3 regions of the Streptomyces sp. NPDC096132 genome follow, and region 2 is predicted to be linked to each of the others. Evidence: riboswitches for the same ligand, from Rfam matches in the RefSeq annotation. Region 2 holds a riboswitch; each other region holds the start of a gene.

Region 1 (5,332 bases), on a different contig from region 2:
TGTCGTCGACCGCCTTGAGGGCGTCCTCGGTGAGGTCCTTGGGCGTGGCCGGTACGGGGGTCCGAGCCCCGTCCTTCGCGCTCTCGTCGGTGGTGGAGTGGTAGACCTCGTTGGAGGCGCTGTCGTAGCCCCAGACGTCCTTGCCGTTGTGGATGAGGCTGTACTCGGCGGCGTTCTCCAGCAGGGAGAGCTTCTGCCGGTCGGGGCCGTCGGCGGCGACGCGCAGGGTGTGGGTGCCGGAGGCGAGTTCGGTGAGCTTGGCCGAGGGGTCGGCGGACGATCCGTCACCGCCGTTGCCCGCGGCCCCGGAGAGCAGTCCGCTCTCCAGCCCGCCGAGGTCGGGCAGGCCCAGGTCGGTGCTGATCTTCACGGTGCCGGACAGCTGCTGCACGTCCGAAGCGGCGATCTTGTCGAGGAGCTGCTGGGCGGTGATCTTCGGCAGGTCCGGGTCGCCGGAGTCGGCGAGCGCCGGGACCAGGCCGATCGTCGCCGCGGCGACGCCGATCACGGTCACCGGGACGACGTACCGCACGGCCTTGCGCCGCCCGACGCGCAGGTCGTCCGTCTCCTCGGCGGTCATGCTGTCGTCGGATGCGTTCGGTGCCATGTGTGCCTTACCTCCGTCGTCGGCGGCGGCTGGTCATCTCACGTTGAACGTCCCCACCCCGTGCCGCCATTCTCACCCGAATCGGTGAGGAGTGGTGTTTTCCGTGATTCCCATCTGACCAAATGCCCCATGAGGAAGCGTCAACCCATGGACTCAACTCCGCGTACACCTGCGGTATGACACGGAGGACGACGGGGTCCCCCGACCCGTAGGGGTCGCCGCCCCGAGCGTGGCCGGCGACCGCGGGAGCGGGGGTGAGGTCGGCGTCGGCGGGTCAGCCGGCTCGGTGGACCACCGCGTCGCAGAGTCCCATGAGGGCCACCTTCGCGTCGCACTCCGTGAGCGGTGCCAGCGCGGCCCGTGCCTCCTCGGCGTAGCGCACCGTGTCGCGGCGGGCCTGCTCCAGCGCCGGGTGGGCGCGCAGGGCCGCGACCGCCTCGGCGAGCTTGGCGTCGTCGCTCAGGTCGGAGTCGAGGAGCTCGCACAGCGCGATGTCCTCGGGCAGCTTCTGCTGGGCCGCGCGCTCGCGCAGCCGCAGCACCGGAAGGGTGGGGACGCCCTCGCGCAGGTCCGTGCCCGGTGTCTTGCCCGACTCGTGGGAGTCGGAGGCGATGTCGAGGACGTCGTCGGCGAGCTGGAAGGCGACGCCGAGCCGCTCCCCGTACTGGGTCAGTACGTCCACCACCGTCTCGTCGGCGCCCGACATCATCGCGCCGAAGCGGCAGGACACCGCCACGAGGGAGCCGGTCTTGCCGCCGAGCACGTCGAGGTAGTGGTCGACCGGGTCACGGCCGTCGACCGGGCCCGCCGTCTCCAGGATCTGGCCGGTGACCAGCCGCTCGAACGCCTCCGCCTGCACCCGCACCGCCTCGGGGCCGAGGTCGGCCAGGATGTGCGAGGCGCGCGCGAAGAGGAAGTCGCCGGTGAGGACGGCGAGCGAGTTGCCCCAGTGGGCGTTCGCGCTGGGCACCCCGCGCCGCACCGCGGCCTCGTCCATCACGTCGTCGTGGTACAGAGTGGCCAGATGGGTGAGCTCGACCACGACGGCCGAGGGGACGATCCCCGGCGCGTACGGGTCACCGAACCGCGCCGCGAGCATCACGAGCAGCGGCCGGAACCGCTTCCCGCCGGCCCGCAGCAGGTGCTGGGCCGCCTCGGTGATGAACGGCACCTCACTCTTGGTGGCCTCGAGCAAGCCTTCCTCGACAGCCGCCAGTCCGGCCTGGACATCGGCTTCGAGAGCCTGGTCCCGCACGTTCAGCCCAAACGGCTCGACGACGGTCACGAGGGGTCTCCTGTCTGCTGGTGTCTACAAGCGACTACGCGGTTTGTCGATAGGTCTCTGCGCTCACTCAAGTCAGCGTATCCGGTCATGTTTCGATCACCGCGAGCCCCCACGGTGACAGCCCGGACAGGCCCTATGAGAAGGGGCACCCCTTAAGCCGCCATCTGGGTTTATTGCCCGATTCACCCCTCTTGTGATCGCTGGTGAGTTGGCTCACTCGCCCGGCCCAACCGCCCCCCTTCCGGTTCCCCTTCGCGGCGCCCCGACACCTCGTGCCGCTCAAGCGAGTTGACACTTTGCAGCAACAAAGGATCAAGCACCTCATAGAGCACAGATCAAGGTCAATAGGGGTGAACTGTGAATCCGCCACTTGTTCCGGACATGTGCTCTCGCATACGTTCCCGGCCTGTCGGGCGGACGCCGAATCCTGCCACCGCCCGGACACCCACCGAGAAGACCACGGCAGGAGCGGGGGAACCAGGTAAGTCGCCGCACCCGATGCGCCCGGCCATGTCTCTGGACATGTACCGGACACAACGGGACGGCTCGGGGTGAAGTCGTGTCCGCGAGGACACGGCCGGGCAGCTCCCGCCCGAACCCGACAGCTCACCTCGCAGGCGACGGAGAGGAACTTCGCCATGCCCGCTCAGCCCCGCCGCTCCCGCCGCCTCGCCCGCACGCTCGCCGTCGCCGCCACCGGCGTCACCGTGCTCGCCCTCCCGCTCTTCGGCGCGACCGCCGCCTCCGCGGCCACCCCGACCGTGACCACCGCCACCAGCCTCGGCTACGCCAACAACCTCGACGGCTGGATCCGCGCGTCGCTCCAGGTCATGGCGCAGCACGGGATCCCGGGCACCTACAACGGCATCTACCGCAACGTGATGCGGGAGTCCTCGGGCAACCCGTCCGCCGTCAACCTCTGGGACTCCAACGCGGCCGCCGGCACCCCGTCCAAGGGCCTGCTGCAGGTGATCGACCCGACCTTCAACGCGTACCACGTGTCCGGCACGTCGTGGGACCCCTACGAGCCGGTCGCGAACATCACCGCCGCCTGCAACTACGCGGCCGCGCGCTACGGCTCGATCGACAACGTGTTCGGCGCGTACTGAGCCGAGCCGCTACGGATAACGTGTTCGGCGCGTACTGAGCCGAGCCGCTACGGATAGAGACGTTCGAGGACGACGGCCACGCCGTCGTCCTCGTTCGGCGTCGTCACCTCGTCGGCCACCGCCTTCAGCTCCGGGTGGGCATTGGCCATCGCGACACCGCGGCCGGCCCAGTCGAACATCGGGATGTCGTTGGGCATGTCCCCGAAGGCCAGGGTGTCCTCGGGCCGCAGGCCCAGATGCTCGGCGGCCAGGGCCAGCCCCGTCGCCTTGGTGATCCCGCACGGCTGCAGCTCCACCGTGCCCGGCCCCGACATGGTGACGGTGGCGAGCGAGCCGACCACCGAACGGGCCGTCGCCGCCAGTTCGTCGTCGGACAGGCTGGGATGGCGCAGCAGCACCTTGCTGATCGGCTCGCACCACAGGTCGTCGCGCCGCTCCACGCGCAGGGCGGGCAGGGTCGGGTGCGGCATCCGGTAGCCCGGCTCGATCAGCGTCAGCCCGTCGACGCCGTCCTGGTCGACGGCCGCGTACACCTGCCCGACCTCGGCCTCGATCTTGCCCAGCGCGGTCTCCGCGAGTTCCCGGTCCAGGGTGACCGACCACAGCAGACGGTTCGCGCCGGCGTCGTACAACTGCGCGCCCTGTCCGCACACCGCGAGCCCCCTGCTGTGCAGGCGGTCGAGCAACGGGCGTACGCGGGGCGCGGGGCGGCCGGTCACCACCAGGTGGCGCGCCCCGGCGGCCGCCACCCGCGCGAGCGCGTCGAGCGACCGGTCGGAGAACGTGTCGTCGCCGCGCAGCAGCGTTCCGTCCAGGTCGGTGGCGATGAGGGAGTACGCGGTGCGCTCGGCGTATGCGATGGGTGCGGCCATGATCAGAGAATACGGATCCCGCACCCGCCGGACTCGACCTGAACCGGACCAGGACGGAGTCCGGCCCTCTTGTGTCAACTCCCCTTCTTTTGTTGACCGATCGCTGTTGATGCCCGGGATGGAGGGGATCGGCCGGGCGAGAAATGGCGAGAGTGGCGAGAAATGGCTTTCCACCGCATCGCCGGGTAGCGACCGGTTAAAGGCCTCTGTACCGGTTGGCAACAACATGCTTCGCTACCTACCGTGCGCCCGGTCTGGAGCGGTACCGTCCATGTGTCCAGGGGGGACTTGATCGGGGGGTCAGGTTGAGCAGTGGGCGTATCCGTGTGCTGAGGCCGGAGGATCTCGGCGAGGGGGAACGGGAGCGGTGGCGCGCGCTGCGCGCCATGTCGACCGCGCCGCGCAACCCCTTCATGGAACCGGAGTTCACCGACGCCGTGGGCCGCGTGCGGTCACGCGCGCGTGTGGCGGTGGTGTACGAGGGGCGCGAGCCGGTCGGCTTCCTGCCCCATGAGCGCGGCGGGCTCGGCCAGGGCCAGGCCCTCGCGTACGGCGTCTCGGACGCGCAGGGCGCCGTACTGGCGCCGGGCCTCGGGCTGAACGTCGACGAACTGATGCGGGGTTCTTCCCTGTCCAGCTTCGCCTTCGACAACCTCGAGGCGGAACAGGGGCTGTTCGTGCCGCACGCGGCCGCGGAGTACACCTCCTACGTCATCGACGTGGAGAAGGGCTACGAGACGTACGAGTCCGTCCTGCGGGCCCAGTCGCCGAAGTTCCTGAAGACGACCCTCGCCAAGGAGCGCAGGCTCGGCCGCCAGGTCGGCGAGCTGCGGTTCGTGTTCGACGAACGCGACCCGGCCGCGCTGCGCACCCTCATGGCGTGGAAGTCGGCGCAGTACCGCAGGACCGGGCGCCGGGACCGGTTCGCGCAGGACTGGATCACCCGTCTCGTGCACACGCTGCACGAGACGCGCGCGCCGGAGTGCTCCGGCACACTGTCCGTCCTCTACGCCGGCGGCGAGCCGATCGCCGCCCACTTCGGGCTGCGGTCGGCGACCGTCCTGGCCTGCTGGTTCCCGTCGTACGACACGGAGTTCTCGAAGTACTCGCCGGGTCTGGTGCTGCATCTGCGGATGGCCGAGGCGGCCGCCGCCGAGGGGATCGGCCTGCTCGACCTGGGGCGGGGGGCGGCCGAGTACAAGGACTCGCTGAAGACGGGGGAGATTCCCGTGTACGAGGGAGCGTGGACGCGTCCGGGGGTGGGCGCCGCGCTCCACTGGCTCAGCCGTGAGCCGTCCCGCCGCGCGCACCACTTCGTACGCGGCCGGCCGAGGCTCGCGGCCCTGGCCGCACGGACCTTGAAGGGCGCGGGGCGGCTGCGCCGTTCCTGACAGCCAACACGACCGGGACGGGCCACACGGCCGCGACGGCCACACAGCCGGGACGGCCGGACAGTCGG
Region 2 (5,332 bases):
GTATTTCCGACGTCGCCAGTTCGCGCGCGGTGCCGTGGACGTTCGCACGCAACTGAACGGGATCCTCCACCGGTTGCGCACCGGCTGTCTCTGGGACGTCCCGCCCCTTGAGGTCGCCAGGGATAACACCGCGGTCGACCAAAGGTGACCGACCCTCAACTCTGTGATCTTCACGTGATCTGCGCGGCATTAACTTGTGACAAGTGATCGTCTGCCGATACGTTCACTCGTCAGCGCGGCGAACGCGTGTGCGCTCGCATCGCACGCCGCGCCGGTCACTGCTGTCCAGAGAAAGGCCCCCGCATGCTCACCGGGAACGGTCGTCACCGTCGCCCCCGTCAGGCTCCGGCCCTCCTCGTCGCGGCCGGAGTGACCGGCTCCGCCATCGCCCTCCCGCTGTTCGCCGCAAGCGGCGCGAGCGCCGCCGACGGCACGGTGTGGGACAAGGTGGCGCAGTGCGAGACCGGCGGTTCCTGGAGCGCCGACGAGGGCAACGGCGAGTACGGCGGTCTGAGCCTCACCCAGGAGGACTGGGAGACCTACGACGGACTCGACTACGCCGCCGGCCCCGACCTGGCCAGCCGCAACCAGCAGATAGCCGTGGCGCAGAAGGTCCTCGCGGCCGAGGGCGTCGGCGCCTGGGGCACCTGCGGGCTGACGTCCGGGCTCACCAAGGAGAACGGTGCGTTGAGCGTGGACACCGGGGTGGGGGACGAAGAGTCCGACTCGTCCGCATCCTCCGGATTGTCCGACCTGTCCAAGGGTTCGTCGTCCGACTCCGGAAAGTCCGGCGACTCAGGCGGCTCCGGCAACTCCGACGAAGACTCGGCCGATTCCTCCGGCGATTCGTCCGGTTCGGCCTCTGAGTCCCCTTCGTCCTCTTCGTCCCCGGAGGCGAACGACTCCGACAAGTCGGGCACTTCGGATGAAGCCTCCGATGACGCGGAGGGTGCCGACAGTTCGCCCACGGCCATCCCGGAAGTGGACGACTCGGACAATCCGGCCCAGGCGGAGGGTTCTTGGAGCCTCGTGGACACCGGCTCCCTCGGCTCCGGCCGCCATCGTGGCGCCACCGCCGACGAGACCGTGGCGGACAACACCTCCACCGCCTCCTCCGGCCGGCACGCGGCGAGCGTCTACACGGTCCAGGAGGGTGACACCCTCGCCTCCATCGCCGACTCCCTTGACCTCGACGGCGGATGGCGTGCGCTCTACGCCGAGAACAAGGACGTCATCGGCGCCGACCCGAGCGACATCACCCCCGGTCAGACCCTGGACACCGGCGTCGAATAGGGGCGGAACACCCAGAAAAACACCGGGAGTTCACGTCCCGCTTCGCGCCGAATGTCCGGTTTGGTGAAAGTGTGGGATGAGTCTCAGAAGTCGTGATCGTCTTTGAAATTCCCCGGATCGCGTGTCTACGGTCATGACCGCTCGGCAACCCGAGCCCCGGCTGCCGTAACGCCGAATCCTGCCAGTGGCAGCCCGGGAACAGTCGTCGCGTCAAGCGCCGTAGGCAGGAGCGGGGGACCCAAGGTAAGTGCCGGGCCCGGCGGTTGACCGCCGGAACCGGCTCGGGGTGAAGCCGCGCACCATGAGGTGCGCGGCCGGGCAACTCAACCGGCCCGAACCCGACAGCTCACCTCGCAGGCGTCGGTGAGGGGATCGATCCATGCTGTTTTCCGGCAAGGGCAAGCACCGTCGTCCGAACAAGGCCACCCGCGTCGCCGCGCTCGCCGGCGTCACCGGTGTCGCCATCGCCGCCCCGCTGATGGCGGCCGGCAACGCCTCCGCCGCCACCGCCTCCGAGTGGGACGCGGTCGCCCAGTGCGAGTCCGGCGGCAACTGGTCCATCAACACCGGCAACGGCTACTACGGCGGCCTGCAGTTCTCGGCCTCCACCTGGGCCGCCTACGGCGGCACCGCCTACGCCGCGCGCGCCGACCTCGCCGGCAAGGAACAGCAGATCACCGTCGCCGAGAAGGTCCTCGCGGGTCAGGGCAAGGGCGCCTGGCCGGTCTGCGGCACGGGTCTGTCCAGCACCCCGTACGCCGGTGGCGGCTCCTCCAGCTCCGCCGACTCCTCCTCGTCGAGCAGCGCCGGCTCCTCGGACACCACCACGCGTTCGACCGAGCAGCAGAGCGCCTCCCGCTCCGCCGAGCGCCCCGCCGCCTCCAAGACGGTCACCACCCCGACCGGCAAGAAGGTGAAGAAGGGCGACGGCGAGTACAAGGTCGTCAAGGGCGACACCCTCAGCTCCATCGCCGAGAAGCACAAGGTCAAGGGCGGCTGGCAGAAGCTGTTCCAGCTGAACAAGGACATCGTCGAGGACGCCGACCTCATCTACCCGGGTCAGCAGCTGCACCTGAAGTGACACCTGCTTCCCAGCGGGGCCACAGGCCGCTCACAAGGTGGCCCCGCACACTGAAGGCCTCGTGAGGGTCACCCCCCGTCCCCACGGGCTCCCCGCTCCGGTGCGTGTTCCCCCGTACGCACCGGGGCGGGGTTTTTCTTTGCCCGTGTGTTCGCCTCCGCGCCACCCGCCCTTTGTTCCGATGGGGAACAATGTGTACGGTCAGTTTGTCCACGGGGCGGTCGGTCGGCTGCCGACGCCCCGAAGGCGGTTAGGCTCTAGTCGCAAGGCCCACGCGGCCCCGCACAACCAGCGTCACATCCCAAGAAGGAGATGCTCGTGCCGTCCATCGACGTCGTCGTAGCCCGGGAAATCCTGGACTCCCGAGGCAACCCCACGGTCGAGGTCGAGGTCGGCCTCGACGACGGCAGCACGGGTCGTGCCGCCGTCCCGTCCGGCGCTTCCACCGGCGCCTTCGAGGCCATCGAGCTCCGCGACGGTGACCCCAACCGCTACCAGGGCAAGGGTGTCGAGAAGGCCGTCCTCGCCGTCATCGAGCAGATCGGCCCGGAGCTGGTCGGCTACGACGCCACCGAGCAGCGTCTGATCGACCAGGCCATGTTCGACCTGGACGCCACCGACAACAAGGGCTCCCTCGGCGCCAACGCCATCCTCGGCGTCTCGCTCGCCGTCGCCCACGCCGCCTCCGAGGCCAGCGACCTCCCGCTCTTCCGCTACCTGGGCGGCCCCAACGCGCACCTGCTGCCGGTGCCGATGATGAACATCCTGAACGGCGGCTCGCACGCCGACTCCAACGTGGACATCCAGGAGTTCATGATCGCGCCGATCGGCGCGGAGTCCTTCTCCGAGGCCCTGCGCTGGGGCACCGAGGTCTACCACACCCTCAAGAAGGTCCTGAAGTCCAAGGGCCTGTCCACCGGCCTCGGCGACGAGGGCGGCTTCGCCCCGAACCTCGGCTCCAACCGCGAGGCCCTCGACCTCATCCTCGAGGCCATCAAGGAAGCCGGTTACATCCCCGGCGAGCAGATCGCCCTCGCCCTCGACGTCGCCGCCTCCGAGTTCTACAAGGACGGCAAGTACCTCTTCGAGGGCAAGGACCGCTCCGCCGCCGAGATGACGGAGTACTACGAGGAGCTCGTCGCGGCCTACCCGCTCGTCTCCATCGAGGATCCGCTGTTCGAGGACGACTGGGCCGGCTGGAAGGTCATCACCGACCGTCTGGGCGACAAGGTCCAGCTCGTCGGCGACGACCTGTTCGTCACCAACCCCGAGCGCCTCGCCCGCGGCATCGAGGAGGGCACCGCCAACGCCCTGCTCGTGAAGGTGAACCAGATCGGTTCGCTGACCGAGACCCTGGACGCCGTCGAGCTGGCCCAGCGCAACGGCTTCAAGTGCATGATGTCGCACCGCTCCGGCGAGACCGAGGACGTCACCATCGCCGACCTGGCCGTCGCCACCAACTGCGGCCAGATCAAGACCGGCGCCCCGGCCCGCTCCGAGCGCGTCGCCAAGTACAACCAGCTGCTGCGCATCGAGGAGATCCTCGACGACGCCGCGGTGTACGCCGGCCGCTCGGCCTTCCCGCGGTTCCGTGGGGTCTCCAAGGGCTGACCCCGCCCGGGTCAAGCGATAGCCAGTCGTACGTACGTCCCCGTACTCGGTCCCGTACCGTGTGCGGGGACGTACGCGCGTGTGAAAAGGGGAGGCAGTACCGATGGCCGTGAAGGACCGGGACCGTTTCTCCACCGCGACCAGGCTGCGGCTGCTCGGTGAGCAGACGGCGGCCCGTGTCTACCGCTCCCAGACCAAGCGTCAGGCCCGCCGCTCCCGCCTCACCAGCCGCGCCGCCCTGCTGGCGCTGGTCCTGTGCACCCTGATCGTCGCCCTCGCCTACCCGATGCGGCAGTACGTCTCCCAGCGCGCCGAGGTCGCCGACCTGGAGCGGGAGAAGGAAGAGGCCAGCCGGCGGGTGGAGCAGCTGCGCGATCTCAAGGCACGCTGGCAGGACGACGCGTACGCCGAGCAGCAGATCCGGGAGCGGCTGCACTACGTGATGCCGGGGGAGACCGGCTACATCGTGATCGACCCGGACGCGGCCCGGCAGACCCGCGCCGACCTCGGGGCGGCCGACCGCCCCTGGTACTCGAACGTCTGGGACGGGGTCGACAAGTCGGACGCCTCCGACCGGTGAGACCGACCGGGTGAGTCCGGCCCGTGAGACCGGTCGTGAGACCGATCGCCCCCACCAGTGAACCGTGCATGTAGAAAGACAGGTATGGAAACGCCCCCGCCGACCACCCCGCGCACCGAGCCCACCGACGCGGACGTCGAGGCCTTCAAGCAGCAGCTCGGCCGTCCGCCGCGCGGGCTGCGCGCGATCGCGCACCGGTGCCCCTGCGGCCGGCCGGACGTCGTCGAGACGGCCCCCCGCCTGCCCGACGGCACCCCCTTCCCGACGCTGTACTACCTGACGTGCCCCAAGGCGAACTCCGCGATCGGCACCCTCGAGGCGAACGGCGTCATGAAGGAGATGACGGAGCGGCTGCGGACCGACCCGGAGCTGGCCGCGGCCTACCGTGCCGCGCACGAGGACTACGTCCGGCGCCGGGACGAGATCGAGGAGCTGAAGGGCTTCCCCAGCGCCGGTGGTATGCCGGACCGGGTGAAGTGTCTGCACGTCCTGGTGGCCCACTCGCTGGCCGCGGGGCCCGGCGTGAACCCGCTGGGGGACGAGGCGCTGGCCATGCTGCCGGAGTGGTGGGCCAAGGGGACGTGCGTGACGCTGCCCGAGCCGCCGTCCGGCGAGGGATGGCAGGTGGAGACCTCTCAGGACGGCGCGGGCCACTTCGCCTTCAAGCCGATCGAGGGAGACGCCCGGTGACCCGCGTCGCCGCCATCGACTGCGGTACGAACTCCATCCGCCTCCTCGTCGCCGACTGCACTGTGTCCCATAGCGCC
Region 3 (5,332 bases), on a different contig from region 2:
CAGCGGGTCGTCATGCACTCAGTGTAGGTTTGTTTCAAACTTGAACCAAGATCCGCCCGTCGCCAGGGAGAGCCGCGTCGATGTCGTACCCGTACGTCCTGCTGTCCGCCGCCGTCTCCCTCGACGGCTACCTGGACGACACCACCCCCGAGCGCCTGCTCCTCTCCAGCCCCGCCGACTTCGACCGCGTCGACGAGGTACGGGCCTCCGTCGACGCGATCCTCATCGGCGCCGGCACCATCCGCGCCGACAACCCCCGCCTGCTCGTGAACTCCGCCGACCGCCGCGCCGCCCGCACGGCGGCCGGACAGCCGGAATACCCCCTCAAGGTCACCGTCAGCGGCTCCGGCGACCTCGACCCGGCGGCGAACTTCTGGCACACGGGCGGCGACAAGGTCGTCTATACGACGGAGAAGGGCGCCGAGCGGGCCCGGGCGCTCGGCATCGCCGCGGACGTCGTCCCGCTCGGCCCCGAGCTCGACTGGCGCCGGCTCCTCCACCACCTCCACGACGAGCGCGGCGTCCACCGGCTCATGGTCGAGGGCGGCGGCACCATCCACACCCAGCTCCTCCAGCAGGGCCTCGCCGACGAACTCCAGCTCGTCCTCGCCCCTCTCTTCGTGGGCGACCCGGACGCGCCCCGCCTCTTCGGCCCCGGCGCCTACCAGGGCGGACGTCTGCGCCTGACCGAGACCCGACGGATCGAGGACGTGGTCCTCATGCGCTACGAACCCACCGCCCCCGGCACCGGCCCCCTCCCGTCCGCCGCCGACCGCCTCTGGCTGGCCCTCGCCTGCGAGCTCGCCGCCCTCTGCCCGCCCTCGCGGACCGCCTTCAGCGTCGGCGCGGTGATCGTCGCCGCCGACGGCACGGAACTCGCCCGCGGCCACTCCCGCGAGGCCGGCGACCCGGTCGTCCACGCCGAGGAGGCGGCCCTCGCCAAACTCGACCCCGCCGACCCCCGTCTGGCCACGGCCACCGTCTACAGCAGCCTGGAACCCTGCGCCCGCCGCTCCTCCCGCCCGCGGCCCTGCGCCCGGCTCATCCTCGACGCGGGCGTGCGCCGGGTGGTCACCGCCTGGCAGGAGCCGGACACCTTCGTGACGGCCGCCGACGGCAACGGTCTCCTGGCCGCCGAGGGCGCCGACGTCGTCGTACTCCCGGAGTACGCGGAGCAGGCCAAGGCGCCCAACCGGCACCTCGTGTGAGGGGCCTCGCACCACCCTGGGACTTTCGGTCCCGCGGATGGCGTACACTGGTGTCATACCGACGCGGGGTGGAGCAGCTCGGTAGCTCGCTGGGCTCATAACCCAGAGGTCGCAGGTTCAAATCCTGTCCCCGCTACTGAAGGCCGAGGGCCGGAACCCTGACAGGGTTCCGGCCCTCGGTGTGTTCCCGGTCTGACCGGCCGGTGACTGTGCGTCCGCTGTGCATTCCGGTCAACTCGCCCGTTTTTCAACAGTCATGGCCTGAAAGTCCAGGCCAAAAATGTTGTTGATCAAGCGGAAGAGCTTGGAAAGCCGCCCCCAGGTCTATTAACGTTCGATAACGCAGCGCGGTCGTCCCAGCCGTCACAAGAGTCGGCTCCGTGCGCACGCGCCGAATCCCGTAAGGGAACCGGGGAACCACCACCTTGGGGTGAATCGCGCCGAAGGCCGCCGTGAACTCGGAGAGTCACGAACGGTTTACGCGCGTAGGAGACCTTCCCGCTCCGAACCCGTCAGCTAACCCGGTAGGCGACGGAAGGAAAGGAGTACGCCCGCGTGGCGTCCAACCGGCCTGCCCCAGAAGCCCCGTTCGTGCCGAGCCAGCGCTCCTCTTCCGAGACCTTCGGCTACGGCAGCTACCGCACCGACGAGGGCCCCTGGGAGGAGTGGAATCCCACCGAGGAGTCCCTTGCCCCGGTCCGGGGCAAGCACCGGGTCGCCAAGCAGCGCGGCGGCGGCGGGTTCGCCCGCAGCTCCACCGTCCTCGGCGTCGGCGTCATAGCCGCCTTCAGCGCCGGCGGGATGGCCAGCGCCAACACCGGCAAGCCCCCGGTCTCCATCTCCATGCCGGACCTGCCGGGCGTGGGCTCGCTCATCTCCGACGACGACTCCGCCCAGGACGCCGCGCCCGCCCTCTCGAGCTTCGGCGCCGAGGCCCCGGACGCGACCGACCAGAGCGGCTCCTCCGACGCCGGCGAGGCACTGCGCAACCGGATCATGGCGCAGGCCGAGTCGCAGCAGACCCAGGTCGCCTCCAAGGCCCAGGCCGTCGCCGAGGCCGCCGCGGCCAAGGCGGAGGCGGCCGCCGTCGCCAAGGCCGAGAAGCAGGCGGAGGCCGAGGCCGCCGCCGCGAAGGAGAAGGCCGAGGAGGCCGCCAAGGAGAAGGCCGAGGCCGCGCGCCTGGCCGAGCTGGCCAAGCAGTACACGCTGCCGACCTCCTCGTACACCATCACCTCGACCTTCGGTCAGGCCGGCTCCCTCTGGTCCTCCGGCTACCACACCGGTCTGGACTTCGCCGCCCCCACCGGCACGCTCATCAAGGCCGTCCACAGCGGCACCATCACCGAGGCGGGCTGGGCCGGGGCCTACGGCTACCGCACCATCCTCACCCTGGACGACGGCACCGAGATCTGGTTCTGCCACCAGTCGTCGATCAGCGTCAGCGTCGGCCAGAAGGTCGCCACCGGTGACGTGATCGGCCGCGTGGGCGCCACCGGCAACGTGACCGGCGCCCACCTCCACCTCGAGGTCCACCCGAACGGCAGCGCCGACGGCGTCGACCCGATGGCCTGGCTGCGCAGCAAGGGCCTCAACCCCTGACATCTCCCCTCAGGGAGACCCCGGAGACATCCCCGGCACGGAGCGGTTCCGTTCACGCGTTGTTCGTACGACGTCGGAATGGGCCGCTCCGACGCCGTTGTTGACGTTGAACATGACTTCTCTGCGCAAGCTCGGCTCCTCCGACCTCGAGGTCTTCCCCCTCTCCCTCGGCGGCAACGTCTTCGGCTGGACCGCCGACGAGGCGGCCTCCTTCGCCGTCCTCGACGCCTACGCGGCCGCCGGCGGCAACTTCGTCGACACCGCCGACTCCTACTCGGCCTGGGTCGAGGGCAACGGCGGCGGCGAGTCCGAGACCATCATCGGCAGGTGGGTGGCTTCCCGCGGCAACCGCGACGACGTCGTCATCGCCACCAAGGTCAGCCAGCACCCCGAGTTCCCCGGCCTGACCGCCGCCAACATCAAGGCCGCCGCCGACGCCTCCCTGCGCCGCCTCGGCACGGACCACATCGACCTCTACTACACGCACTTCGACAAGCCCGAGGTGCCGGTCGAGGAGATCATCGGTGCGCTCGACGAGCTGGTGCGGGCGGGCAAGGTGCGGCACATCGCCGCCTCCAACATCACGCCCGAACGCCTTCAGGAGTCACTGGAGTTCTCCGACCGCGAGGGCCTCGCCCGGTACGTCGCCCTCCAGCCCCACTACAACCTGGTCTCCCGCGACACCTACGAGGGCGCCCTCCAGGACCTCGCCGCCCGCGCCGGCCTCGCCGCGGTCCCCTACTACGCCCTCGCGTCCGGCTTCCTCACCGGCAAGTACCGGCCCGGTACGACCGTGCGGAGCCCGCGGTCCGCGGGCGCCGCCAGGCACCTCGACTCCGAGCGGGGCCGGCGCGTCCTCACCGCCCTCGACGAGATCGCCGCCGCCCGCGGCACCGAGGCCGCCACGGTCGCCCTGGCCTGGCTCGCCGCCCAGCCGACGGTGGTCGCACCGATCGCCTCCGCGCGGTCGCTCGAACAGCTGCCGGCCCTGCTCGGGGTGGCCGGGCTGGAGCTGACCGAGGACGAGATCGCCCGGCTGACCCGGGCCTCGGCCTGATCCTCCCTACGACTGATAGGGGTTGGCGGCGGGATACGGACCCGCGGGATACCCGTAGCCGTACCCGTACGCCTGCCCCGCCGGGTACCCGTACCCGGGGCCGTGACCCGGGCCGTACCCCTGCCCGTACCCGTAGCCCCCGTGGACCGGCCAGGGCGCCGCGGGCATCGCCACGCGGACCGGCGGGGCCGTCATCCGGGCCGCGTGGTCCAGCGCGGGCCGGGCGACGTCCTTGCGCCGCCACAGCTCGTTCAGCAACTCCCTCTCGCGTACGACGAAGTCGGCGCCCGCCCGCCCGTTGCGTCCCCGGTGCCGCAGGAACGCCAGGGAGGTCGCGTACGCCTCGTACTCCGCCACCGCCCGCGCGGCCGGCCGGCCGAGGTGCTGCCTGGCGTACTCACGGGCCAGCCGCCGTGCCCGCATCGAGCCGAGCGCGTACGGCTCGGCCGGGACGAGCCAGCCGGCGGCCGTGTAGGCGGGCAGCTCCTCGCGGACCGTGCGCAGCTCCCGCTGACGGGTCCACACGACCAGCCAGGTCAGCAGCCCGAACGCGGGCACCATGAACGCCGCGTACACCGCGAAGAACCCGAACTCGCCGAAGGTCGACGAGCCGTTCCACAGGGCGTGCATGCCCATCGCGAGCAGCAGTCCGGCTGGCGGGACCAGGACGCGCCGTACGCGCTGCCGGTCGCCGGAGCGCGCGGCGAAGCCGAAGCCGAGGCCGGTCAGCACGGTGAACAGGGGGTGCGCGAACGGCGACATGATGACGCGCACGAAGAAGGTCGCGGCGGTGACGGAGGCGATGCCGCTGTCGCCGGTGAGCTGGTCGGTGCCGAACGCGGTGCCGAGGTAGAGGATGTTCTCGGTGAACGCGAAGCCGGTGGCGGTGACCCCGGCTATCACCACCCCGTCGACGAGGCCGGTGAAGTCCCGTCTGCGGAAGAGGAAGACGAGAAGGATCGCGGCGGCCTTGGCGGACTCCTCGACGACGGGCGCTATGACCGTCGCCCCGAGGGTGTCCGCACTGGACGGGTCGGCGGTCGCCGTGGCTATCCAGCGGGTCGCGAAGCTGTTGGCGACGATCGCGATCAGCGCGGCCGCGCACGCCCCCCAGGCGAACGCGAACACCAGGTTGCGCCAGGGCCCCGGCTCCACCCGGTCCAGCCACCGGAAGGCGGCTATGAGCAGCGGCACCGGCAGCACCGCGAGGCCGAGCCCGACCAGGAACCCCTCGGTGCCGGTCTGTTCCCGCACCAGCGCGAGGATGACCAGCCCGGACAGCGAGAGCAGGGTGATCAGCGCCCCGTATTTGATCCTCCCCCAAGCCCTCGGCTGCGCTCGGCCCCGGGGGGACCCCCATCGCTGCCACCAGTGCGCGTGCCGGAGCGCGGCGTCCTCGACTGGGCCGCCCGGGTGCGGTGGGTACGGCGGAAACGGGGGACTGATGGCCACGGCATCGACCCTAACG

Evidence for each region. A riboswitch is a leader RNA that binds a small molecule or an ion and turns the genes downstream of it on or off. The one in region 2 is predicted to bind cyclic di-AMP.
Region 1: linked by a shared signal. The riboswitch ahead of ACIRF9_RS43420 (transglycosylase SLT domain-containing protein) and the one ahead of ACIRF9_RS31460 (transglycosylase family protein) in region 2 are both predicted to bind cyclic di-AMP.
Region 3: linked by a shared signal. The riboswitch ahead of ACIRF9_RS29810 (M23 family metallopeptidase) and the one ahead of ACIRF9_RS31460 (transglycosylase family protein) in region 2 are both predicted to bind cyclic di-AMP.

Annotation. Positions count from the first base shown of each region.
Region 1 covers NZ_JBIWGA010000030.1:10,453-15,784, forward strand. The annotation lists gene ACIRF9_RS43410 (outer membrane lipoprotein carrier protein LolA) at 1-607, opposite strand, end outside; gene ACIRF9_RS43415 (polyprenyl synthetase family protein) at 882-1,892, opposite strand; cyclic di-AMP (ydaO/yuaA leader) riboswitch at 2,301-2,527, shown strand; gene ACIRF9_RS43420 (transglycosylase SLT domain-containing protein) at 2,531-3,001, shown strand; gene ACIRF9_RS43425 (HAD family hydrolase) at 3,049-3,873, opposite strand; gene ACIRF9_RS43430 (GNAT family N-acetyltransferase) at 4,200-5,264, shown strand.
Region 2 covers NZ_JBIWGA010000015.1:43,920-49,251, reverse strand. The annotation lists gene ACIRF9_RS31470 (transposase) at 1-148, shown strand, start outside; gene ACIRF9_RS31465 (transglycosylase family protein) at 304-1,293, shown strand; cyclic di-AMP (ydaO/yuaA leader) riboswitch at 1,499-1,668, shown strand; gene ACIRF9_RS31460 (transglycosylase family protein) at 1,673-2,374, shown strand; gene eno (phosphopyruvate hydratase) at 2,687-3,985, shown strand; gene ACIRF9_RS31450 (septum formation initiator family protein) at 4,089-4,565, shown strand; gene ACIRF9_RS31445 (DUF501 domain-containing protein) at 4,650-5,255, shown strand; gene ACIRF9_RS31440 (exopolyphosphatase) at 5,252-5,332, shown strand, end outside.
Region 3 covers NZ_JBIWGA010000014.1:20,579-25,910, reverse strand. The annotation lists gene ACIRF9_RS29825 (MarR family winged helix-turn-helix transcriptional regulator) at 1-14, opposite strand, end outside; gene ACIRF9_RS29820 (dihydrofolate reductase family protein) at 81-1,208, shown strand; tRNA gene ACIRF9_RS29815 (tRNA-Met) at 1,271-1,344, shown strand; cyclic di-AMP (ydaO/yuaA leader) riboswitch at 1,588-1,756, shown strand; gene ACIRF9_RS29810 (M23 family metallopeptidase) at 1,764-2,807, shown strand; gene ACIRF9_RS29805 (aldo/keto reductase) at 2,920-3,864, shown strand; gene ACIRF9_RS29800 (PrsW family intramembrane metalloprotease) at 3,871-5,316, opposite strand.